DNA from 3 places in the Arthrobacter glacialis genome. Region 1 is predicted to be linked to each of the others. Evidence: riboswitches for the same ligand, from Rfam matches in the RefSeq annotation. Region 1 holds a riboswitch; each other region holds the start of a gene.

Region 1 (7,752 bases):
GCCGATGTCCGCAAACGGCGCGGACTTCAGCGCAGCACCGAGCCGCAGAACACGCTGGTGGATCTGGCCTCCAACGACTATTTGGGTCTCGCCGCCGATCCCCGCGTCATTGACGCAGCCACCCAGGCTCTGCACCAATTCGGCGCCGGAGCCCGCGGTTCCCGCGTGGTGTGCGGCACCACGGCGGCCCACCAGGATCTGGAAAAACAGCTGTGCCTCCTGACCGGACAGGAGGCGGCGCTGGCTTTCTCCAGCGGCTACACCGCCAACATCGGGGTACTGACAGCCTTGGGCGGCCCCGGAACTCTCATCATTCACGACGCCCACGTGCACGCATCCCTGCTTGACGGCATCAGGCTCTCCCGCTCCCCCGCACTCGAGGTGGCCCACCACGACGTGGCCGCCATTGCCGCTGCCCTGGCCAACCGCACTCAGCCGCGGGCCATCGTGGTGCTGGAATCCATCTACTCCGTGCTCGGCGATGCCTCCGATTTGGCCGCCGTCGCCGGCCTGTGCGCCACTTTTGACGCCCTGCTGCTGGTGGACGACGCCCACGGTCTCGGGGTCGCCGGCCAGGGGCGGGGCGCCGTCCATGCCGCCGGACTGGCTGGCGCGGCGCATGTTGCCGTGACAGCCACCTTGTCCAAGGCGCTGGGGTCCCAGGGCGGAGCCGCATTGGGCTCGGCCCTGCTCCGGGACCACCTGGTTAACACGGCCAGGACGTTCATCTTTGACACGGCCCTGGCACCGGCCGCGGCTGCCGCAGCCGCGCGCGCAGCAGCCATTGTCCGGCAGGAGCCAGAATTGGCGCAGCGGGTGCTGGCGAACGCGGCCGTTCTGGCCGCCCGGTGCGGTGTTCCGCAGGCCGCGGGCGCCGTCCAATCCATCCCGGTGGAATCGGCCAGCCGGGCAGCCGAGTTGGCAGCGGAGCTGCGGGCACAGGGTGTCTCAGTGGGCTGCTTCCGCCCGCCCAGCGTGCCCGACGGCGTATCCCGGCTCCGGCTGACGGCTCGCGCCAACCTCACGGACACGGACTTGGAATGGGCTGCCAACACCGTGGCGCGTGCGCTGGCAGCCGGCAGGAACGGTGGTCCGTCTTGAGCTACACAGTCATTGGCGAGCCTGCCCAGGTGCGGGACATCATGCGCCGCACGGACGACTTTGCCCCGACCAACGCCCTGACCTCGGTGGTTCCGCTGGCCCCGGCCACTCTGCGCATTCTGAGCAAGGTCCGTTTTGCGCTGCCCCCGGTGCTGGCTTCTGCCACAGGGGCCCAGCACCGAGCAGTGCGCACCATGGTGGGCCGCTTTTTTACGCCCGCCAAGGTTGCCGCCATTGAACCGCGGGTCCGTGAGCTGGCACGGCACAGGCTCGCGGCCACCAGCATGGCGCTTGGGCAGGGCCCGGTGGATCTGGCGGAGCACGTGGGCAGGCACATCCCGCCCGTCGTCATGGCCGAGCTCACGGGGCAACCCACGCCGAAGCTGGACCTCTTGAAACGGTGGAGCAGGGATTCCCTGGAGCTGTTCTGGGGCTGGCCGGATCCCGAGCGGCAACTCCTCCTGGCCCACAGCGCCGCGGAATTCTACGTGTGGCTTCGGCAGGAGGCGGCAGCCGCCCGGGGCACTTCATCGCTGTTTGGTGTGCTCGACGCCGCAGGCCTCTCCAGCGCCGAGGTGTGTTCCCTGGGCTACTTCTTGGTCATTGCCGGCCAGGAAACCACCGCGCAGCTCATCAACACGGTGCTGTTCCGCGGGCTTGAATCCGCCGCCCGGGCAACCACCGGCAGCTGGGCCGCCCTGAGTGAACCGGAGGCCGCCCGCAACCATGTCCGCGCGGTGTTGGCCACCGAATCCTCCGTCCACACCTGGCGGCGCGCTGCCCTTCGCGACACCCAGGTGGCGGGGCAGGCCATCCCGGCCGGGGCGGAAATCTTGTTGGAATTGTCGGGACGGCACCCCGGGCAGGCGGCACCGACCGCCTATTCGCTGGCATTTGGCCACGGCCTGCACCGCTGCCTCGGCGCAAAACTGGCCGAACTGGAAACCGCGCTGGTCCTGGAGGAAACCGCCAGAGCCCTGCCCCTCCTTGAACCGGCCGGTGCCCCGCCGCAGTGGCTGCGGCTGCTTTCCTTTCAGGCCCCGCTCACTGTCACTGCCCAACTCACCAACAAGGAATTCCCATGAGCGTCACCTACATAACGGGCACCGACACCGACGTTGGCAAAACGCTGACGACGGCGGCCCTGGCCGTGGCGCTGTCAGCCGCCGGGGCCGCCGTGGCCATCTACAAGCCGACCCAAACCGGAGCTTCCGGAAGCGAGCACGGCGACGTTGACGAGGTTTCCCGGCTCAGCGGCGTCCACTCGATTCATGAGGGCATCCGGCTCGGTGACCCCATGGCGCCACGTGCCGCCGCGGGCCGGGCCAATCGTGAATTGCCGGATCTGACTCACCATGTGGCCCGCATTGCGGAACTGGCCGCCAGCCATGACCACGTGCTGGTGGAGGGCGCCGGCGGATTGCTGGTGGAACTCGATGCCGACAGCCACACCCTGGCGGACCTCGCGGCGGCTGCCACGGGAGCCGCCCTGAGCCATTTCGTGGTGGTGTGCCGCAGTGGTTTGGGAACGCTGAATCACACCGCCCTGACAGTGGAGGCACTGCACCGCCGCGGCTTTGCCGGCCCGGCACTGGTGATCGGCTCCTGGCCGGCAACGCCGTCGGACGTTGAACTCAGCAACCGCGAAAGCCTGCGCGGAACTGAGGGAACGCAGTTTCTGGGCTGCCTGCCAGCCGGGGCATCCCGGCTGGCACCGCGGACATTCCGTGAACTGGCGACCCAATGGCTGCACCTGCCTCACTGCTAAGAGATTGCGTTACTTCTTCGCGGGCAGAACCAGTTCGCCTGTCTTGTCCGACGGCGACGATGGGCGAGGACGACGCGCTGACGACCGCCGCCGACAGCATCACACGTCGGCTATACCCTCACCTGTGGAGAGCTGCTAATGTGGGCAACCCAAAGCAAAGGAGGGCCCCGTGGGCAAGGTGGTCATGAACAGCTCGGTATCGGTGGACGGCTTCGTCGCGGACATGAACGACCAGCCCGGACCGCTGTTCGACTGGTTGCTCAGTGGTGACGTCCCGCTGGACGACAGCGGTGTGCTGAAGGTGTCGCAGACCTCCTACGACTACATCCGGCCGTACTGGGATCATATCGGGGCGACAATCGTTGGCCGCCACGTCTTCGACATGACGGACGGCTGGGACGGGAAGCCTCCGGGAGGGGTCGACCACGTGGTCGTCGTGACGCACAGGCCCAGGCCCGAGGGCTGGGACCCCGAGGCGCCGTTTCACTTCGTCGACGGCGTCGAGGCAGCCGTGGCCAAGGCGCAGGAGCTCGCGGGTGACCGCATCGTCGAGGTCGCCGCTGGCGATGTCGGTGGCCAGGTGCTAGCCGCGGGCCTGGTCGAGGAGGTGCGCATGGACGTCGTACCCGTCGTCTTCGGGTCCGGCAAGCGCTACTTCGGGTCGGTCAACGCACAGCACCTGTTGGAGGATCCCGACGTGGTGATTCAGGGAAACCGGGTGCTTCACCTGCGCTATCGGGTGCGCCGTTGACCGATCTGAGCCGGTACGCGAAGCAGTCCGCCAGCCAACATCCCCCCATAAGGAAATAACCTCCCGTTTCCGAGAGGTTATTTCTTCACATCTGCAAACCGTTGCGCCCCGCCACCACTATCGTGGCTCTATGGCCGCAAAGGAACGGCGAGTTCCGGCAAGTACACCTTGCCCCCGGTTGCCAGAAACTCCTGACTCTTCTCACGCATGCCCGCGTACATATCGGCAATGGCCGCCTGCGACTCGGCCGAACCATACTCGTCCCTGATGTCCTGGCTGATGCGCATTGAACAGAACTTCGGGCCGCACATGGAACAAAAGTGGGCGGTCTTTGCCGGTTCGGCAGGCAGCGTTTCGTCGTGGAAGGACTCGGCAGTGACCGGATCCAACGACAATGCGAACTGGTCACGCCAACGGAACTCGAATCGAGCCTTGGACAAGGCGTCATCGCGCTCCCTCGCCCCGGGGTGCCCCTTGGCCAGGTCCGCAGCATGCGCAGCGATCTTGTAGGTGATCACCCCGGTCTTCACATCGTCCTTGTTGGGCAGGCCCAAATGTTCCTTGGGGGTCACGTAACAAAGCATGGCTGTGCCGTAGCGGGCAATCTCCGTCGCCCCGATGGCCGAGGTGATGTGGTCGTACCCAGGTGCTATGTCGGTGACCAGCGGCCCCAGTGTGTAGAAGGGGGCTCCCTTGCAAAGCTCCTGCTGGCGTTCAACATTTTCCCGGACCAGGTGGAACGGGATGTGTCCCGGGCCTTCAACCATGACCTGGACATCGTGTTCCCACGCCCGCTGTGTCAATTCGGCAAGGGTGTCCAGTTCTGCAAATTGGGCGGCGTCGTTGGCGTCGGCAATGGAGCCTGGGCGCAGGCCGTCGCCCAGCGAAAATGCCACGTCGTACTGGGCGAAGATCTCGCACAGCTCGTCAAAGTGCGTGTACAGGAAATTCTCTTGGTGGTGGGCAAGACACCAACCCGCCATGATGGCCCCGCCGCGGGAAACAATGCCAGTCACACGATTGGCGCTCAAGGGGACGTAGCGAAGCAAGACACCCGCATGGATGGTCATGTAGTCAACGCCCTGCTCGCACTGTTCAATCACCGTGTCCCGGAAGATTTCCCAGGTCAGGGCGTTGGCTTCGCCGTTGACCTTTTCCAGGGCCTGGTAGATAGGCACGGTGCCGATCGGGACGGGGGCGTTGCGGATGAGCCATTCCCTGGTGGTGTGGATGTCATCGCCGGTGGACAGGTCCATGACAGTATCGGCACCCCACTGGGTTGCCCATTGCAGTTTGTCGACCTCCTCTGCGATGGAGCTGGTGACGGCCGAGTTGCCAATGTTGGCGTTGATCTTCACCAAAAAGGCCCGTCCAATGACCATGGGCTCGGACTCCGGGTGGTTGATGTTGTTGGGGATGATGGCCCGGCCGGCCGCCACCTCGCTGCGCACCAGTTCCACGTCGCAGTTTTCCCGGATTGCCACAAATTGCATTTCTGGGGTGATGATGCCGCGGCGGGCATAGTGCATTTGCGTAACGCGCTGACCGGCCCGTGCGCGGCGCGGCTCTGGAACCAATCCCTTCCACTCTGCTGAGGCAGCGCCCCGGCGCATCGCGGACTTGCCGTCGTCAAGCAAATTTCTGGTGCGCCCCCGGTAGATTTCCGTGTCCATGCGGGCACTGATCCACGCACTTCGAAAGGGTTGAAGGCCCACTACCGGATCGCTGCCCGGCCCGGCCGTGCGGTAGACGCGAAACGGCGCGTTGGCCTGGCCGTTGGGAGACGGCTCCAGCGCGATTTCTGTGACTGGTACACGAATTCCTGACTCTGGATCCACATCAAAGGCCAGTGAATGTGATTTCAGGGATTGCGTTTGCGCCTGTTCCAAACCTTTGGGGGCAGGGGTCATTGTTATTGCTTTGGGGTTCACAGATTGCTCACTTCCTTCGCCGGCATTACCCGGACAGGTTCAACGGTCGCAGGCTGCTTCAGCCTGATCTCAGCCCCTGCAAGGGCTCCCGTGTGGTCGGAAGAAACGCTACCACGCACTACGGCCCACCGTTGGCCATGCAAGCTCAACCGGCGGCGGGGCCAGCGGCCAGGCTCACTCCCCCGCCTCGTTCCGTGCGCTTGTCTGCTCCCGGCTGGAAAATGACTCTGCCATGGCAAGGATCTGCTCCGCCCGCCCACGGGCCAGGGCCGCATCAGCGGGCACAAAGGCCAGACGGGTGCGCCGTTCCAACAAGTCCGCCACGCTGGCGGCACCCTCAGCCTGAACAGCGAAAAGCAGTTCCGCGCCGGTGATCTCGGTCCCATCAAACAGCGGCTCCGCGAGGAGCGGATCCTGCAGCTGGAGCGCCTGCACCGCAGCGGCTTCCGTGCCATATTTCGCCACGAGCCTGGCCGGTGCGTCAATGGTTCCGAGCACTGTGGCGGACGCTGCACCCACCAGCGGCAGGGTCTTGGTGCGGCAGGAGGCTTCGATCCCCAACCGGGCCACCACTGCATCCACGGCGTCCTGGGCCATCCGGCGGTAGGTGGTCATTTTTCCGCCCACCACCGTGATGGGCGCCCCGGGGACATCCCGGATCAGGTGCCGGCGTGAAATGTCGGCGGTACCGTCGGGGCCGTCCCCGTGGGCGGCCTCCACCAAGGGCCGCAGTCCCGCGAAGGAACCCACCACGTCCTCGCCTGTCAGCGGTACCGTCAAGGTGGCGTTGACAACGTCCAAGAGGAAGTCGACGTCGTGCTCCGGAACCTGGGGCCGGTGGCCGTCGGCGGTGTGGTCCGCCTCATCCGTGAGCCCGATGTACACCAGGCCGCAGGGCTGCGGCAGCACAAAGACGTAGCGGCCAAAGTGCCCGGGCACGCCAACCGTGTGCGCGGCATGGGGATTGCCCATCCGCTCCGCCCGTACCACCAGATGGGTGCCCCTGCTGGGGGTCACGCTCAGTTGCGGCTCGAAGTCGCCAGCCCACACACCGGTGGCGTTGACCACCGCGCGAGCCTGGATGGCAACGCGCGCCCCCGTGCGAGTGTCCACGGCCTCCACGGTTGTCGCGGTCAGGCTGCTGGCCTTGACGTCGCGCAGCACATGGGCCCCGTGCCGGGCTGCCGTGCGGACCACGCCGAGCACCAGCCGGGCGTCGTCCACGGCCTGTCCGTCCCAGTAAAGGTAGCCGCGGCGCAGTGCCGTGACGTCCAGTGCCGGCGCCAGTGCGGTCACCGCCTGGTTGGAGAGGAGCTGGGGCCGCGGCAGCGTTTTGCTGCCCAGTCCGGACAGTCTGCGCAGCACGTCGTAGATGACCACACCCAGCGCTGCAGCCGCGCCCTCCCAGGCCGGGGCGCTGCGGGCGTCCGGGATGACAAACCCCAGCGGGCGGACCAGGTGCGGGGCTATGTTGCTCATGAGCCAGCGCCGTTCCATGGCCGATTCCCAGGCCACGGGGAAGTCCATCCTGGCCAGATACCGCAGCCCGCCGTGGATGAGCTTGGAGCTGTAGCCGCTGGTTCCGGCGCCGAAGTCGTGGCTTTCAATGAGGGCCACGCTGAGTCCGCGGCTCACGGCATCCAGGGCCACACCGGCGCCGGTGATGCCGCCGCCCACCACCACCACGTCTACCGTGTGGTGGGCCACGTGCTCGAGTGCCCGCTGGCGGCTTTCGCAGTTGATCCAGCTCGGGTTTTTCATGGTCATGCTCCGCTCTGCTGTGCACCGTTGTTCGACGGCGTGAGGTAGCGTTCCAGCATCTTGGCAAGTTCTGCCAGAGCGCCCTCGAAGGCGTCCGTTTTCAGGAGAACCCGTGAGGACAGGGCCACGCCCTGCAATGCCAGCAGCAGCGTGGTGGCTGTCCCCCCGGCCGCTTCGATGCTGCCGTCCGTCACGCCTGCGTCCAGAAGTGTGCGCAGCTGGTCGAGGATGAGCTGCTGGCTGGCACCAAATCGATCCGTCACATAGGGGATCAGGAATTCCGGGTCTCGCTCGGCGATGGACGCCAGCAGTTCTGAGGTGGCAAACACCCGGACGCTTTCCACCGCGAAGTGCACCAGCTCCTGGCGCCCGGTACCAGTGGGCGTGCCGATCCGTACGGTGTTCGCGTAGCTGCGGAACTCATGGGTGAGGGTTGCCAG
Region 2 (7,752 bases), on a different contig from region 1:
CTTGGTGGCCATGCCACCGGTGCCGATGCCTGCCTTGCCGGCGCTGCCGATGACAATGCCTTCAAGGTCTTCGGGCGAGGCAACTTCGCTGATGCGCTTTGACCCTTGGGCCGGTGGGCCGTCGTAGAGCGAATCCACATCGGAGAGGAGCACCAGTGCGTCGGCCTTGACAAGGTGGGCCACCAGGGCGGCCAGCCTGTCGTTGTCACCAAAACGAATCTCGTGGGTGGCCACCGTGTCATTTTCGTTGACAATGGGAACCACGCCCAAAAGCAGCAACCGTTCCAGGGCACGGTGCGCATTGACGTACTGGTGGCGCCGGGTCAGGTCCTCTGCCGTGAGCAGGACCTGCGAGGCCGTGACACCGTGAGAGGTAAAGGCACGGTTGTAATGCGCCATGAGCAGGCCTTGGCCCACGCTGGCCGCAGCTTGTTGGGTGGCAAGATCCTTGGGGCGGCGGCTCAGGCCCAGCGGCAGCAATCCCGCTGAGATGGCACCGGAGGAGACCAGGATGATCTCCGTTCCGGCCAGCCGGCGCTGCGCCAGCACAGCCACCAGCTTGACGAGGGCATCTTCTGAGATGCCGCCCGCCACTGACGTCAGCGACGACGAACCAACTTTGACAACTATGCGCGCCGCGGTGGCAATGCCCCGCCGCGAACTCAGCGAGGTCACCTGATCCTGCCCCATATTTCCCATTAGTTCTGCGCTGCACCTGTGTCGTCGGCAGCAACTTCGGCTGCAACAACGCGGGCCTCTTCAGCCTTGCGGGTGCTTGTCTCGGTCCAGATGCCTGCCTTACGCTCGGACTCCAGCTCGGCACGGGCAGCAGCCTTCGCATCGCGGCGGTCCTGCTGTTCCTCACGCTTCTGCGCACGGGTGGGGCGGTCACCAAGATCCAGCAGGCGCAGGTCGGTGCCGCGGGGGGCTGCCAAGTGCTCGGCGCCACCCATCATGGTGGGCTCCCAGTCGAAGATCATGCCATGCTCGCCACCAATGACGACAGTGTCGCCGGGTGTGGCACCGATCCTGAAGAGTTCCTTCTCGACGCCGGCCTTCGCCAGCCGGTCTGCAAGGTAGCCGATGGCTTCCTCATTCTGGAAATCGGTCTGCTCAACCCAACGCTCGGGCTTTTCACCGCGAACGCGGAACAACGGAGAAAGGTTGCGCTCTTCGCGGCGAATGGTGAAGGATGATTCGTTGACAGCACGGGGGCGCAGAACCACCGGGGTGGCCTTGACGGGAGCATCGGCGAGGGCCTTGCGTGCTTCCATGACAATTTCTGCCATCGCGAAGCCAAGCTGCTTCAGGCCCTCATGGCTTGCCGCGGAGACTTCGAAGACACGGTAGCCGCGGGCTTCCAAGTCAGATCGGACAAATCCGGCCATGTCCCGGCCGTCCGGTGAATCCACCTTGTTCAGTGCAATCAGGCGGGGACGGGCGTTCAGGGGAACCACGTCACCGTCGGTTCCTGCGAAGCTCATGTCGACGTCGTACTGGTCGAGTTCGCGCTCAATGACGGCCAGGTCGGTGACCGGGTCACGGTCGGCCTCGAGTGCTGCGCAGTCAAGGACGTGCACAATCGCGGCGCAACGCTCCACGTGGCGCAGGAAGTTATGGCCCAGGCCCTTGCCTTCGCTGGCGCCCTCGATGAGGCCGGGCACGTCGGCCATGGTGAAGCGGACGTCGCCGGCCTGGACAACGCCCAGGTTGGGGATCAGGGTGGTGAAGGGGTAGTCGGCAATCTTGGGCCGGGCCGCAGACATGGCAGCGATGAGGCTGGACTTGCCGGCGGACGGGAAGCCCACCAACGCGATGTCGGCAATGGACTTCAGCTCAAGGACAATGTCGGCCTCTGATCCTGCAATGCCCAACAGTGCGAAGCCCGGGGCCTTGCGCTTCAGTGAGGAAAGGGCATTGTTGCCGAGCCCGCCCAGGCCACCGGCGGCAGCGACGTACTCTGTGCCGATGCCAACGAGGTCGGCGAGGACATTGCCGTCCCGGTCCTTGATGACAGTGCCATCGGGAACTTCAAGGATCAGCGAATTCCCGTCCTTGCCGTCGCGCCAGTCTCCCATGCCGGGCTGGCCGTTGCCGCCGCGACGGTGGGGTGCATGGTGGAAGTCAAGCAAGGTGGTGGTCTGGTCGCTGACACGGAAGGTGACACTACCGCCATCGCCGCCCTTGCCGCCGTCGGGCCCGCCCAACGGTTTGAATTTTTCGCTGTGAACTGAGACGCAGCCGTGGCCGCCAGTCCCGCCGGATACGTGCAAAACAACCCGGTCAACAAAGCTGGCCACTGAAATCTCCTTGAATAGAACTTAGTTTGTGCGCACCAATTCTAGTCCACTGCTGAACTAGGGCCTGATACCGGCCGAAAAATGTATCTGTGTTAAAAGCCAGTGGAGCGAGCCATGCGGCCCGCTCCACTGGAAAAGCTTTGGTATTAGACCGCAGCGACGATGTTCACAACACGACGTCCACGACGTGTGCCGAACTCGACAGCGCCTGCGTCCAATGCGAACAGCGTGTCATCCTTGCCACGACCAACACCCTCACCGGGGTGGAAGTGGGTGCCGCGCTGGCGAACGATGATTTCGCCTGCCTTGACAACCTGACCGCCGAAGCGCTTTACGCCCAGGTACTGGGCGTTTGAGTCACGACCGTTGCGAGAGGAACTCGCACCTTTTTTATGTGCCATTTGAAAATGCCTGCCTTTTTACTAAAAGATTCTAAAGTGGATCGAACTTCAAAAACGCTTATTAAGCGATTGAAGTGATCTTGACCTTGGACAGTTCCTGACGGTGACCCTGGCGCTTCTTGTAGCCGGTCTTGTTCTTGAACTTCTGGATGACGATCTTCGGTCCACGAAGATCCTCCAACTTCTCAGCCGTAACCTTCACATTAGCCAGGTCCTTCGCGGCTGTGGTGAGCTTGTCACCATCAACCAAGAGCAAAGCGGGCAGCTCAAGCGTGCTGCCAACTCCACCGGGGACGCGGTTCATGGTCACGTGGTCTCCGACGGAAACCTTTTCTTGACGGCCGCCTGCGCGGACAATCGCGTACACCACTGGGGAACTCACTTCTCTCGACGTTTATTACAAAGTTTTTGTGCCGGTAGGAATCATGATTGACATCTACCAACCGTATGCGCCCGCTGTTCAGAATAGAACGGGCACGGGGTGCATACTACGTGCCTCAACGCCGTGGACCTCAATGGAGTTCTGCCATGGAGTGGTTGCCCTAGGTGTTGGCGTAAGCACCGAAGATCAAGAATACGCTAACTCTGTCTCCGGGCGCAAATGACACTGATTACCCACACTCACAGTGGACGACAGAACAAACCTAAATTTGCCCAGTTGCCATAGAGGAGCGGGAAACCGTACTCACCAACTTTAGCGTGGATGCGGAGAGTTTTTGCCATTTCGCCCCATGACGCGCCGCGATTCTGCCTCAGAGCTGGTGGCGTTAATCACCCAAGGCCCCAATTGGCGCGGATTTGGCGGCCCAACCGTCAAAGAAACTGTGTGGGGCGGCAAAAAAATCCACCTCATACTGGGCCGAGTGGGCAAAAGCGGCCCGCATGCCTTCGCGTTCCCTTGCTGAGCCGCGCCGCGCGGCCGCATCCATGATGGCTACTGCCGTTTCAGTGGCCTGGGCAAAGTCATCATCGGCGTAGGTCGCCAGCCACGTCCCATAGGGGTGCTCGCCCGAGAAGGACAAGTAGTCCTGGTGCAGCACCCGGCCAACCTCTGCATAAAGCCAATAGCAAGGCAGTACGGCGGCCACCACTTCCCCGTAGCTGCCGGAGAAGGCGACACCTTGGAGGTGGTCAACATAATGTTTGGTGACGGGGCCCTGCCGCATGTCCGTGGGGTAGTGGCTGAGCCAGTCGCGGTGCAGGGCCAGCTCAACCTCCAAGCAATTCTGCGCACTCCCGGCCCAAAACTTTTGTTCCACCTCTGTAGGCGCCAGGGCGCTGGCCCTGGCCAGAACACGCGAATACGTACTCAAATACAGCGCATCCTGGGCAAGGTAGTACGCAAAGTGGTCGCTGTGCAATGTCCCGGCCGCCAACTCCTTGATGAAATCAAGACCGAAAATGGCTTCACGCTGCACCTCGCATTCCTGCCACAACTGCTGACTGAAGGCATCAAGGGTCGGTGCCGCACTGTCCCACAGCGCGTGGAAATGGTTGATGGGGCCGGCGCCTTCGCCCACATTCAACTCATGGGCCGTTTCCAGGGCGACGCTCAGCCAGGACTTGGCGTGGCGCACACTGACGGCCCAGTCACCCTTCTGCGCCTGCAAGGTGGCCACTGCGGCAGACAGTGAACAGCCCGTGCCATGGGTGTTGGGGGTATCCACCCTGGGTGCTGTAAACACCTCAACGGTGCCGTCGTGTTGTACGAGTGCGTCCAAGCACTCCTCCCCCGGGAGGTGCCCGCCCTTGACCAGAACGGCGACCCCGTGGGCAGCGGCCAGCTGCAGGCCTTGGCGCAGCGCCTCGTCAAAGTTCTTAGCTTGGGGTTGTCCCAGTAACACGGCAAGTTCCAAAATATTGGGTGTAACCAGGTGAGTGCTTTCCAACAACCGCAGCAAACCCTGGCGCGCTGCCGGCGCCATAAGCTCATCGCCACTGGTAGCCACCATGACAGGATCAAGAACCACCACGGGCGGCCGGGTTCTTGCCAGCCAGTCCCCCACCACGGTCATAACCTCCGCGGTGCCGAGCATGCCTATTTTCACTGCATCAATGTCAATGTCGGCAGAAATGGCCTCCAGTTGCTCCGCGAGGAAGGCCACGGGCGGCACATGGACACTGTGCACACCTGTGGTGTTTTGAGCCGTTAACGCTGTCAGGGCAGCCATGGCGTAGCCGCCGTGGGCGCTGATGGCCTTGATGTCTGCCTGAATGCCGGCACCCCCTGAGGGGTCGGAACCGGCAATGCTCAGAACGCGCGGGTGACTGACGCCCCGTTGTTGCCGGGAACCGGGACTGGCCTCACGGGCCCGGGGTGGTGAATCCAAAAGTGGCGGGGCAGAAAGCAAGGTTTCCATGGACATCCCTTCGCCGGTGCTAGCCGGGCAGGTTCAACGGGTCTTTTCTCAGCCGGACCTCTTGTCCAGGCACCCCGTGTCGCTCTCAACCCTAGACCCCGCCCCAGCGGTTAAACCAAACTGACCCGCAGTAAAGGTCGAAAAACGGGCTGAAAACGCGTTTTTTCGACCTTTACTGCGGGTCAGTTGAGAGGCTGGCTACAGCTCCGAGGCGGGAACTCCCACACCGAGGATGATCGGCTCGGAACTCCTGGCCGGCTTGGCTGCCGCCGGCAAGTCCACGGCAGCACTGCTGTGCTGCACCGAACCCTGGGCCGGGGCCTGCGACTCGGCAGTTTCCACCGCCATGTCGGCTCCGCCCTGTGCACTGCGGGCGCTACGGTTGCGGCGTCCACGGCGTGAGCGCGAGCGGTTGTTGCCACCTGCCTCGGCAGTATCCGGCGCTGACTGGTCCTGGCCCGGGCTGGTCAACTGATCCAGCGCTTGGGTCAAGCCAGCCAAGGCCGCAGCCTGGTCGGCGTTGCTGGTCTCGGCGGAACCGGAGCTTTCACTGCGGTGGCCGCGGGGCAGCTCAATGGCTTCCCCACCCAGGGTGAGTGTTGCGGCGTCGGGCGCATCATTGTCTTGCTGCGCTGACGGCACTGCAACAGGAGCTGCGGGAGCGTCGTGCTCATGGTGCGAGGCTGCAGCAGCGGCTGCAATGTTGGCCAACGCGGCACGGGCTTCATGGGCCTTTTGAGCTTTCTGAGCATCAGTGGGTTCCTCATGCAGCTCCACCGGGGCGTGTTCAGCCTGCTCGGACTCAGGCTTGGAACGGTTGCGGTTGCGCTTGCGTTCGCTGCGTGTGGACCTGTTGGCTGTGGTGCGGTCACTGTCGCGCTGTTCCTGCGCCACCTTGGCAGCATGTGCCTGCGGCGACTCCACGGCAACAGTGTGCACACGGCGGTGCTCAACGGGGATCTCGTGCGTGACCATGCCGCGGCCCAAGCAGGTGCCGCACTGTTCGCCGAAGACTTCCAGCAGGCCAGTGCCCATGCGCTTGCGTGTCATCTGCACCAGGCCCAGGCTGGTTACTTCAGCAACCTGGTGCTTGGTCCTGTCACGGCCCAGGCATTCCACCAGGCGGCGCAATACCAAGTCGCGGTTGGATTCGAGCACCATGTCGATGAAGTCAATGACAATGATGCCGCCAATATCGCGCAGACGCAGCTGGCGCACCACTTCTTCGGCAGCTTCCAGGTTGTTCTTGGTGACTGTTTCTTCCAAGTTTCCGCCGGAACCGGTGAACTTACCGGTGTTGACGTCAACCACAGTCATGGCTTCCGTGCGGTCAATGACCAGCGAGCCACCGGAGGGCAGGAAGACCTTGCGTTCCAGGGCCTTGGAGATTTGCTCGTCGATCCGATGTGCGGCAAAGATGTCCTCGCTCTTGCTCCACTTTTCCAGGCGGTCCAGCAGATCCGGGGCTACATAGGTCACATAGGCTTCAATGGTGTCCCAGGCGTCCTCGCCGGAAACAACCAGCTTGGAGAAGTCCTCGTTGAAGACGTCGCGGACCACCTTGATGGTCAGGTCCGGCTCGCCGTAGAGCATCTCGGGGGCCAGCGTCTTGTGGGAGGAGGCACGGTTGTTGATGCCTTCCCACTGGGCGCGGAGCCTGTTGATGTCATTGGTGAGCTCTTCTTCGCTGGCACCTTCGGCAGCCGTGCGCACAATGACGCCGGCGTTTTCGGGCAGGTGGTCCTTCAGGACGCGCTTGAGACGGTTGCGTTCGACGTCGGGCAGCTTGCGGGAGATGCCTGTCATGGAACCGCCCGGCACGAACACCAGGTAGCGCCCGGGCAGGGAAATCTGGCTGGTCAGGCGGGCACCCTTGTGGCCTACGGGGTCCTTGGAGACCTGCACCAGGACGGAGTCGCCGGACTTCAGCGCGTTCTCAATGCGGCGCGGCTGACCGTTGAGGTTGGCGGCGTCCCAGTCAACTTCACCGGCGTACAGCACGGCGTTGCGGCCGCGCCCAATGTCAACGAAGGCAGCTTCCATGCTGGGCAGCACGTTTTGGACCTTGCCCAGGTACACGTTGCCGATGAGGGAATCCTGCTGCGTCTTGGAGACAAAGTGCTCGGCCAGGATGCCGTCTTCCAAGACACCGATCTGGATCCTGTCATCGCTCTGGCGCACGACCATGACCCGGTCAACCGATTCGCGGCGGGCCAAGAATTCAGCCTCCGTGATGACTGTGCGACGGCGGCCGGAGTCGCGGGAATCGCGGCGGCGCTGCTTCTTAGCTTCCAAACGAGTGGAGCCGCGCAGGCTTGTCACCCGGTTGGATGCGCTGGCGCTGGGCTCGGCGGGGGTGCGCGGGGCACGCACGCGGGTCACGGTATTGGGCGGGTCCTCATCGGTGCCGCCCGTCAGCTCCAGGTCAGCATCGCCACGGCGGCGACGACGACGGCGACGCGAGGTCACGCCGTCGTCGGGCGCATCAGTGTCCTGCTCAATGGCTGAGTCGTCGTCGGACTGGGCCGCATCCGTTTCGGCGGGGCGGGTACGGCGGTTACGGCTGCGGTTCCGGCCGCGACGATCGCCATCGTTGCCGTCCTGCTCGTCATCACGGTCATCATTGTCATCCTGGGCAACAACGGCAGGCACCGCCATGCTCATGTCCGGGGCCAGGAACAGCGTGGACAT
Region 3 (7,752 bases), on a different contig from region 1:
CGCGATCCCAACTTGTACAAGCACATCGACGGCATCACCTCCAACCCGATGATCGAGGCCTACGCCTCCATGATCGCCCTGGCCGGGTTTGGTGACTACTCGTGGAACAGTCCCGCCTACAACGCTGCAACCACACAGTCGGCAATCATCACAGAGCTTGCCGGTGCAGAGGCTGCCGTGCGCAAGTCGCTGGAAACCTTCGTCGACTTGAACCAGAGCTGGAAGCCCTACCGCCCCAACTCCAAGACAGCCCCTGCCCTCAGTGCCGATGTAGCCGCTTTCTGGACAGCGTACGACGCCGGTAACGTGGCAGGGATGAAGTCGCTGCAGGACCGCCTGGCCACTATCAAGGCAGGCCCTGAGACATTGGCAACCATGGCCATGAAGGGCTTCTACGACGATTCCAAGCCATGGATCGACGCTGCTGCCCATTGGGCCACGGCCATGGAAGAGCAAGTCGCCATGCTGATCGCCATCAAGTCCGGAAACGGCGTTGTCGCAACGGATGCCGCATTGGAAGCCAACGCAGAAATGGCGTTGGCCATGCGCGCCACCGTGCCCGATGTTGGTCCGAACAACATTGGCATCACACCCAACCAGATCATCCCGTCTGTGGGTGACGGCGTCTTTGAAATCTTCACCGCAGCAGCCCAGGCACGCTACAACACCTGGCTGAACCTGACCCCCGTGGCAGCAGCGAACAACTTCCCGGGGACCGCGTCTTCTTCGTTGGCAACCTACCAGCAAAACACACCCGGCAAAATGGTTGACGGCAACGCCAGCACCCTCTGGTGGTCAAGTGCCCCGCCGGTGGTCGGATCCACCGTCACCCTTGATTTGGGTGCAGTGAAGCCGGTTGGCAAGGTTTTGATCCAACAGGCCGATTCAGATTTTCAGGCCGGCGACATGATCTACAACGCACGACTAGAGTACTCCGCCGACAACAGCACATGGACCTCGGCGGGCACGTTTGCGAGCAAGCCGCGCATCGAGCAGAGCTTTGACACCCCTGTCAGCGCCCGGTACATCCGCCTGGTGGCTGCGGCTGCCAACTCCGGGGGCCAGTGGGTGAAGATTCGCGAGTTCCAAGCCTTCGAAGCCACCCAGAAGCTCACCACTAACTTGGCCGGTGCCAATGGGACTGGTCCGGCCAGTGCCTTCGATGCCACCATCAACAGTGCTTTCGAGGCAGCCACCGCACCCGTTGCCGGCTCCCACCTGAGCTATGTTTTGGATGCCCCCGCAGCCATGAAGTCGGTGGCTGTGGTTGGTCACATGGCGGGTGATTTGCAGGTAAAGTCCGACGACGAATGGGTCACCCTGGGTGCCTTGAATCCGGCAGTGAGCTTCCAGGAAGCTGTCCTGACGCAGGCCACCATTTCCGGAGTTCGGATCCTGTTCAAGTCCGGGGCTGGCCGGGCAGTGGGTGCCGGGCCGGTCGTTTACGAGCTGGGAGTCCGGGCCACAGGCCCTGTTGGCAGCGGGCCTTATGTTGGCGACGTGGTTGAGCCAAGCCCCACGGCAACGCCCACAGCGACGCCAAGCCCCACGACCACCCCGAGTGCGTCATCGTCGGCAACGGCTACCCCGTCGGGCACGCCGAGCGCTACCCCGTCGGGCACGCCGTCGGCTGGCATCACCTTGAGCGCTGGAACTCTGGCGCCGGGTGGGAGGCTGACAGTTAGTGGCACGGGCTTCAAGCCGGGCAGTGAGGCGAGTTTCACCCTGCATTCCACACCGGTGTTGCTGGGGACGGTCACGGCTGATGCCCAGGGTGTTGTGACCTTGAGCGTGAACCTGCCTGTGGATGTTGCGCCCGGACTGCACAGCATCGTCATTGACGGTGTGGGAGTTGACGGGACCTCCCGCCAGCTGAGCGCACCGCTGACCATCACTGGTGCGGCCACCGCTGCGGTAACCACCCCGGCTGCTGCGGATGGCTTGGCCAGTACTGGCGCCAACGCCACGATGTTGGGTGGGCTCGCCGTGTTGCTGCTCATTGCTGGTGCGGGCGTGTTCGCGGTGACCCGTCGCAGGGTGGCGAGCCACTAACAACAGCGGGCAGCGAGTCGTACCTCAGCTTGTCCGTCGGGCGGGCACCGGGATTCCCTTCGGTGCCCGCCCGGCGTCGTTAGCCCCGTTCACCGGACGCCCCGCACGAGGGCAACCGGCTACCTCGAGGAACGGGTGGGCGAACGGGTGCATTACGTCAGGTCGTGCGGAAGTATTAGTGCGCGGCATCCGGCGGGGGTAAACTGAAGCCGCAATTCAAACACGACAGGGGAGCGTCTACCCGCCTTGGGTACCGGCGCTGAGAGTGCGGTTAGCCGCAGACCCTCGAACCTGCTCCGGTTAGTACCGGCGAAGGGAGTCGAGTTCTCTTCGGCTGCGCGGAAAGTCCGCCTGCCGCCCCTCCTGCGAAGGAGGAACCATGAGTAAGTCAATCGCGAGCAAAAACGCCGCACCAAGCAATCAAAACCAGGCGGCACGCAAGTCCACATGGCGTGTTGTGGACATTGTGGTGGTGTCCGTTCTGGGTGTCGCCATCGGCGTCATTTTCTGGCTCTGGTCCGCCGGGTACGGCCTGATCAGCGCTTTCACCGTCGCCTTCCCGCCCGTTGGCGCACTGTACGGTGGCGGCTGGTTGATCGCCGGCGTCTTGGGCGGCTTGGTCATCCGCAAGCCCGGCGCAGCGCTCTACTGTGAACTGATTGCCGCCAGTGTGGAGGGGCTGCTGGGCACCCACTTCGGCTTCACGGTGTTGCTCTCCGGACTGGTCCAGGGCCTCGGTGCTGAGCTGGGCTTTGCGCTGTTCCGCTACCGCAAGTTCAACCTGCCTGTGGCCCTGCTGGCCGGAGCGCTGGCAGGCCTGGCCATGGGCATCAACGACTCCCTGGTCTGGAATGTCGCCTGGGCCATGGAGTGGAAGCTCGTCTACGTGGTCCTGGCCATGATCTCTGGCGCCATCATTGCCGGATTGGTGTCCTGGCTGGCCGTGCGCGGACTGGCACGCACGGGTGCGTTGTCCAATCTGCCTTCGCGCGGCGCCGCGATCGAACGAGCGGTCTAGGCGTGGGCTCCTGGGCGCACCGGGGGACAACTCCGGCGCGGATCAGTGCAAAGGGCTGGGGTTGGCAGCATTCGGGCCGCACCAACAAGGCCGTACATGACCTGGATCTGGAGATTGCCCCCGGGGAGCGGGTCTTGTTGCTGGGTCCCTCGGGTGCTGGCAAGTCGACACTCTTGCACGCCCTTGCTGGGGTGCTGGGGGACGATGAGGACGCCAATGAGGCCGGTGAACTGCTCATCGACGGCTATCCAGTGGCGGAATCACGCGGCCGGGCAGGGCTCATGCAGCAAGACCCCGACGCTCAGGTGGTGCTCTCGCGCATTGGTGACGACGTTGCCTTTGGTGCAGAAAACATGGCCGTCCCCCGGGATGAGATCTGGCGCCGCGTGAGCGCTTCGTTGGAGTCCGTGGGGTTGAAGCTGCCCCTGGATCATCCAAGCTCGGCCCTGTCTGGCGGGCAAAAACAGCGGCTGGGGCTCGCTGGCATGCTGGCCATGCGCCCCGGCCTGTTGTTGTTGGATGAGCCCACGGCCAATCTGGATCCTGCCGGTGTGGTGGAGGTGCGCGATGCCGTGCGCCGCAGCCTGGATGAATCCGGGGCAACCCTTGTGGTGGTTGAGCACCGGGTTTCCGTGTGGCTTGAGGTCGTGGACAGGATCATTGTCCTGGCGCCAGCCGCGCTGGGCGAGCCAGGCGGGGTGTTGTTTGACGGCCCGCCGGCCGCCGTCTTGGCGCAAAGCCGGGAACTGCTGACGGCGGCCGGGATTTGGGTGCCGGGCTACGTGCCGGCGGTCCGGCCCAGGGAAGCCTCATCCACGCACGACGCCGGGGAGCTGCTCCTGCTTGAGGCGTGCGGTCTTGCCGTCTCCCGCACCAAGGGACGGCGCAGGCACCCGGGCGTTCCAATCGCTGTGGTTCCTTCCGTGCGGGTCAGCGCCGGGCAGGCGCTGAGCGTGACGGGCCCCAACGGGGCAGGAAAATCAACACTGGCACTGACCCTGGCGGGCTTGCTGGCGCCAGCAGGCGGGCAGTTGCTGGCAACGGAGCCGCTGGCCCGCGGGGCCGGAACTGCTCCGTTGAAGTGGCGCGGGCGCCAGCTGATCAGCCGGATCGGAACGGTGTTTCAGGAACCTGAGCACCAATTTGTTACCGGCAGCGTCCGTGCGGAGCTGTTGTTTGCACCGAAACTCTTGGGGCGCGGCGGAGATTCGGTGGATGGGCTTCTGACGCGGTTGCGGCTGGACCATTTGGCCGATGCCAACCCTTTCACGCTCTCCGGCGGGGAAAAGCGGCGCCTGTCCGTGGCCACAGTGTTGGCGGCCAGCCCGCAGGTGCTGATCTTGGATGAGCCAACTTTTGGCCAGGACGCCAACACCTGGGCCGAGCTGGCATCCCTGCTGACTGAGCTGCTGGATGCGGGGACAGCCGTGATTTCCGTGACACACGATGCAGCCTTTAGTGCTGTGCTGGGTGGAGAACAGCTGGTGCTGGGCGCCCCCGAACAGATGCCGCAAGGTGCGGCCTCCCTGCTTTCAGCGGAGTCGGTGGTGCAGCGATGAGCGTCGACATCATCGCCACGCCCCGCTCCACGGCGTGGTTGGCCCGTGCCAACCCGCTGGCGAAGCTGGGCGCCGGCATGGCGATCACAGTGGTTCTGCTGGTCAGCGTTGACTGGGTCTCGGCAACCGTTGCCCTGGTGCTTGAATGCATGCTCCTGCCGTTGGCTGGACTGAGCGCGCGCATGCTGTTGCTGCGCGGCTGGCCCATTCTGGTGGCAGCAGTGGTGGGCGGCTACGGGACGGCCCTGCTGGCGCCCAAAACCGGTGAGCTTTTGTTGGAGTGGGGGCCCTTGACCTTTACCAGCGGGTCGCTGGAAGCCGGGGTGGCCATTGCCCTGCGTGGTTTGGCCATCGCCTTGCCGGGAATCATTGTGCTGGCTTCCACCGATCCCACGGATCTGGCCGACGCGTTGGCACAAAAACTCAGGCTGCCGCACCGTTTTGTCCTTGGGGCGCTGGCGGCCATGCGGCTGGTGGGTTTGTTGGTCGCGGAATGGCAAACTCTCGGCATGGCGCGCCGTGCCCGCGGGGTGGGCGGTGAGCCCGGGCTGTTCCGTGGCGTCAAGGCCCAGCTGGGCCAGGCCATGGCGTTACTGGTGCAGGCCGTGCGCCGGGCGTCACGGCTTGCTGTCACCATGGAGGCCAAGGGTTTCGGGGCAGGTCCGCGCACCTGGGCCCGTGAATCCTCGTTCGCCCGTCATGACCTGTGGGTTGTCGCTGGGGGGCTGGTGATCGCAGCCGTATCGGTGAGCGCTGCCGTGCTGCTGGGCAGCTGGAATCCCGTGTTTGGCTAGCTAGACAGCAACCGGCCCGCCCTTGGCGCCTTGAGGCGTGCAGGGCGGGCCTTTCCTTTGCCGGTGTGATCGCCGCCAGGAAACAGCCGGACACATACTGTGGAAGCGTCTGGGTGGCTGGGATACTGGGGGCATGACGATCGCACGCAGCACCAAGCTCACCATTGTCGGCGCCGGCAGCGTCGGCACGTCGCTGGCCTATGCCGCCCTCATTCGAGGTTCCGCACGCGAGGTTGTCTTGTATGACATCGCCACGGCCAAGGTGGAGGCCGAAGTCCTTGACCTAGCCCACGGCACCCCCTTTGTGGGTGCCCCGCGCATCACGGGCGGAAGTGACATTGAGCTGGTGGCCGATTCCGACGTCGTGGTCATCACGGCCGGGGCCAAGCAGGAGCCTGGCCAGACCCGGCTTGAGCTGGCGGGCGTCAACGTGGCAATCCTGGAGAAGATGCTGCCGCAACTGGTGGCCCTGGCACCCAATGCCGTGTTCATCCTGGTGACGAACCCGTGCGATGTGCTCACGGCAGTAGCCGAGCGCATCACGGATCTGCCGCACGGGCGCATCTTCAGCACGGGCACAGTGCTTGATTCCGCCCGGCTGCGCTGGCTCGTGGCAGAGGCTGCGCAGGTGGCGCCGCAAAGCGTGCATGCGCTGATCGTCGGCGAGCACGGCGACACGGAATTCCCCTTGTGGTCCACCGCGACCATCGGCCAGACCCCGCTACCGGAATGGACCGACTCCTCCGGGTCCCTGCTGTTTCCCCGTGAACGGCTCGAATCACTCACCCACGACGTGGTCCATGCCGCCTACAAGGTCATCGCCGGCAAGGGTGCCACGAACTATGCGATCGGGCTCTCGGGTGCCCGCATTGTCGAGGCCGTTTTGCAGGACGAGCGGAGCATCCTTCCCGTCTCGAGCGTGCTGCACGGCTACCGGGGGATCGACGGCGTGGCCCTGAGTGTGCCGTCGATCGTTGGCGCTGGCGGCGTGCAGCGTGTGCTCGACACGCACATGGACCATAGGGAGGAAGCCCAGCTCCAGCACTCGGCCGAGACCCTGGCCGCTTCCATCGCCTTGTTCAGCTAGGGCGGAGTTCATCTGGGTCCCGCGAAAGGTGCCACCGAGGCCGAGCGGGGCTAGCCGATTGGCTCAAAGTTGCTGGGTGTTTTGGTACGTGCGGCCGAGGTCGGGGTACCGTTGAGTGTGACGCCGACTTCCGCGGCCGCGCTCACTTAAGGGTTATCGCATATAACGGTTAATTTTGACCGTTTTTCGCACAAACTGCCCATTGGGTCACAAATGTCAAGCAAAATATGCATCCTGTGATATAAAAGTTGTTATGACTCAAATGGCTGCAGCAACAGTTGGCGTATTGGTGCGCGATGCCCGCACCGAAAAAGGCTGGACCCAAGGTGAATTGGCGTCCCAATTGGGCACCAGCCAAAGTGCTGTCGCCAGGATGGAACAAGGCAAACAAAACCTGAGTCTGCGGATGATCCAGCGGATGGAAGCACTGTTGGAGGCCAACCTCTTCAGCGTGGGAGCCACCACCAAGAACGCTGTCACGCACCTGCGTGTGCACGGGGAGCGCCAACTTTCCGGAAGCGTCCAGGTCAACACCAGCAAGAATGCCGGCGTTGCCCTGCTCTGCGCCAGCTTGCTGAACCGCGGCACCACCACCTTGCGTCGCCTGGCCCGCATTGAAGAGGTCAACCGCATTGTTGAACTGTTGACATCCATTGGTGTTGAGTGCACCTGGATGGAAGACAACGACCTTCAGATTCGCCGGCCCGCCGTGTTGGACCTTGCCTCCATGGACATCGCTGCAGCCAAGCGCACCCGCAGCGTCATCATGTTGCTGGGCCCCCTCCTTGATGAGCAGGAATCCTACCGGATTCCCTACGCCGGCGGCTGTGACCTGGGCACACGCACAGTGGAACCGCACATGCAGGCACTGCGCGAATTTGGCCTCACAGTCATAGCCCATGACGGTTTCTACCAGGTCCACGCCCCTGTGAGTGATGCCCTGGACAGGACCTTTGTGCTGACGGAACGTGGCGACACGGTCACCGAAAACGCCATTATGGCCGCCGCGCACCGCGAAGGCAAAACAATCATTCGCAACGCCAGCCCCAACTACATGGTGCAGGACCTTTGCTTCTACCTGCAGGGCCTGGGCGTCACGGTGGAAGGTGTTGGCTCAACAACACTGACCATCACCGGCAAGTCCCGCATTGACGTGGGTATTGAATACGCGCCGTCCGAGGACCCCATCGAGGCCATGAGCCTGATTACGGCCGGCATCGTCACCAAGTCTGAAGTCACCGT

What was found. A riboswitch is a leader RNA that binds a small molecule or an ion and turns the genes downstream of it on or off. The one in region 1 is predicted to bind thiamine pyrophosphate.
Region 2: linked by a shared signal. The riboswitch ahead of thiD (bifunctional hydroxymethylpyrimidine kinase/phosphomethylpyrimidine kinase) and the one ahead of thiC (phosphomethylpyrimidine synthase ThiC) in region 1 are both predicted to bind thiamine pyrophosphate.
Region 3: linked by a shared signal. The riboswitch ahead of CVS28_RS00330 (ECF transporter S component) and the one ahead of thiC (phosphomethylpyrimidine synthase ThiC) in region 1 are both predicted to bind thiamine pyrophosphate.

What each region holds. Positions count from the first base shown of each region.
Region 1 covers NZ_PPXB01000011.1:56,092-63,843, forward strand. The annotation lists gene CVS28_RS13685 (aminotransferase class I/II-fold pyridoxal phosphate-dependent enzyme) at 1-1,101, shown strand, start outside; gene CVS28_RS13690 (cytochrome P450) at 1,098-2,186, shown strand; gene bioD (dethiobiotin synthase) at 2,183-2,869, shown strand; gene CVS28_RS13700 (dihydrofolate reductase family protein) at 3,039-3,620, shown strand; gene thiC (phosphomethylpyrimidine synthase ThiC) at 3,749-5,530, opposite strand; TPP riboswitch at 5,546-5,653, opposite strand; gene CVS28_RS13710 (glycerol-3-phosphate dehydrogenase/oxidase) at 5,726-7,312, opposite strand; gene CVS28_RS13715 (TetR/AcrR family transcriptional regulator) at 7,315-7,752, opposite strand, start outside.
Region 2 covers NZ_PPXB01000006.1:111,256-119,007, forward strand. The annotation lists gene proB (glutamate 5-kinase) at 1-690, opposite strand, end outside; gene obgE (GTPase ObgE) at 699-2,300, opposite strand; gene rpmA (50S ribosomal protein L27) at 2,447-2,701, opposite strand; gene rplU (50S ribosomal protein L21) at 2,763-3,071, opposite strand; gene thiD (bifunctional hydroxymethylpyrimidine kinase/phosphomethylpyrimidine kinase) at 3,469-5,061, opposite strand; TPP riboswitch at 5,050-5,148, opposite strand; gene CVS28_RS09090 (Rne/Rng family ribonuclease) at 5,260-7,752, opposite strand, start outside.
Region 3 covers NZ_PPXB01000001.1:64,759-72,510, forward strand. The annotation lists gene CVS28_RS00325 (glycoside hydrolase family 84 protein) at 1-2,052, shown strand, start outside; TPP riboswitch at 2,270-2,387, shown strand; gene CVS28_RS00330 (ECF transporter S component) at 2,432-3,070, shown strand; gene CVS28_RS00335 (ABC transporter ATP-binding protein) at 3,073-4,629, shown strand; gene CVS28_RS00340 (energy-coupling factor transporter transmembrane component T family protein) at 4,626-5,423, shown strand; gene CVS28_RS00345 (L-lactate dehydrogenase) at 5,557-6,510, shown strand; gene CVS28_RS00350 (UDP-N-acetylglucosamine 1-carboxyvinyltransferase) at 6,764-7,752, shown strand, end outside.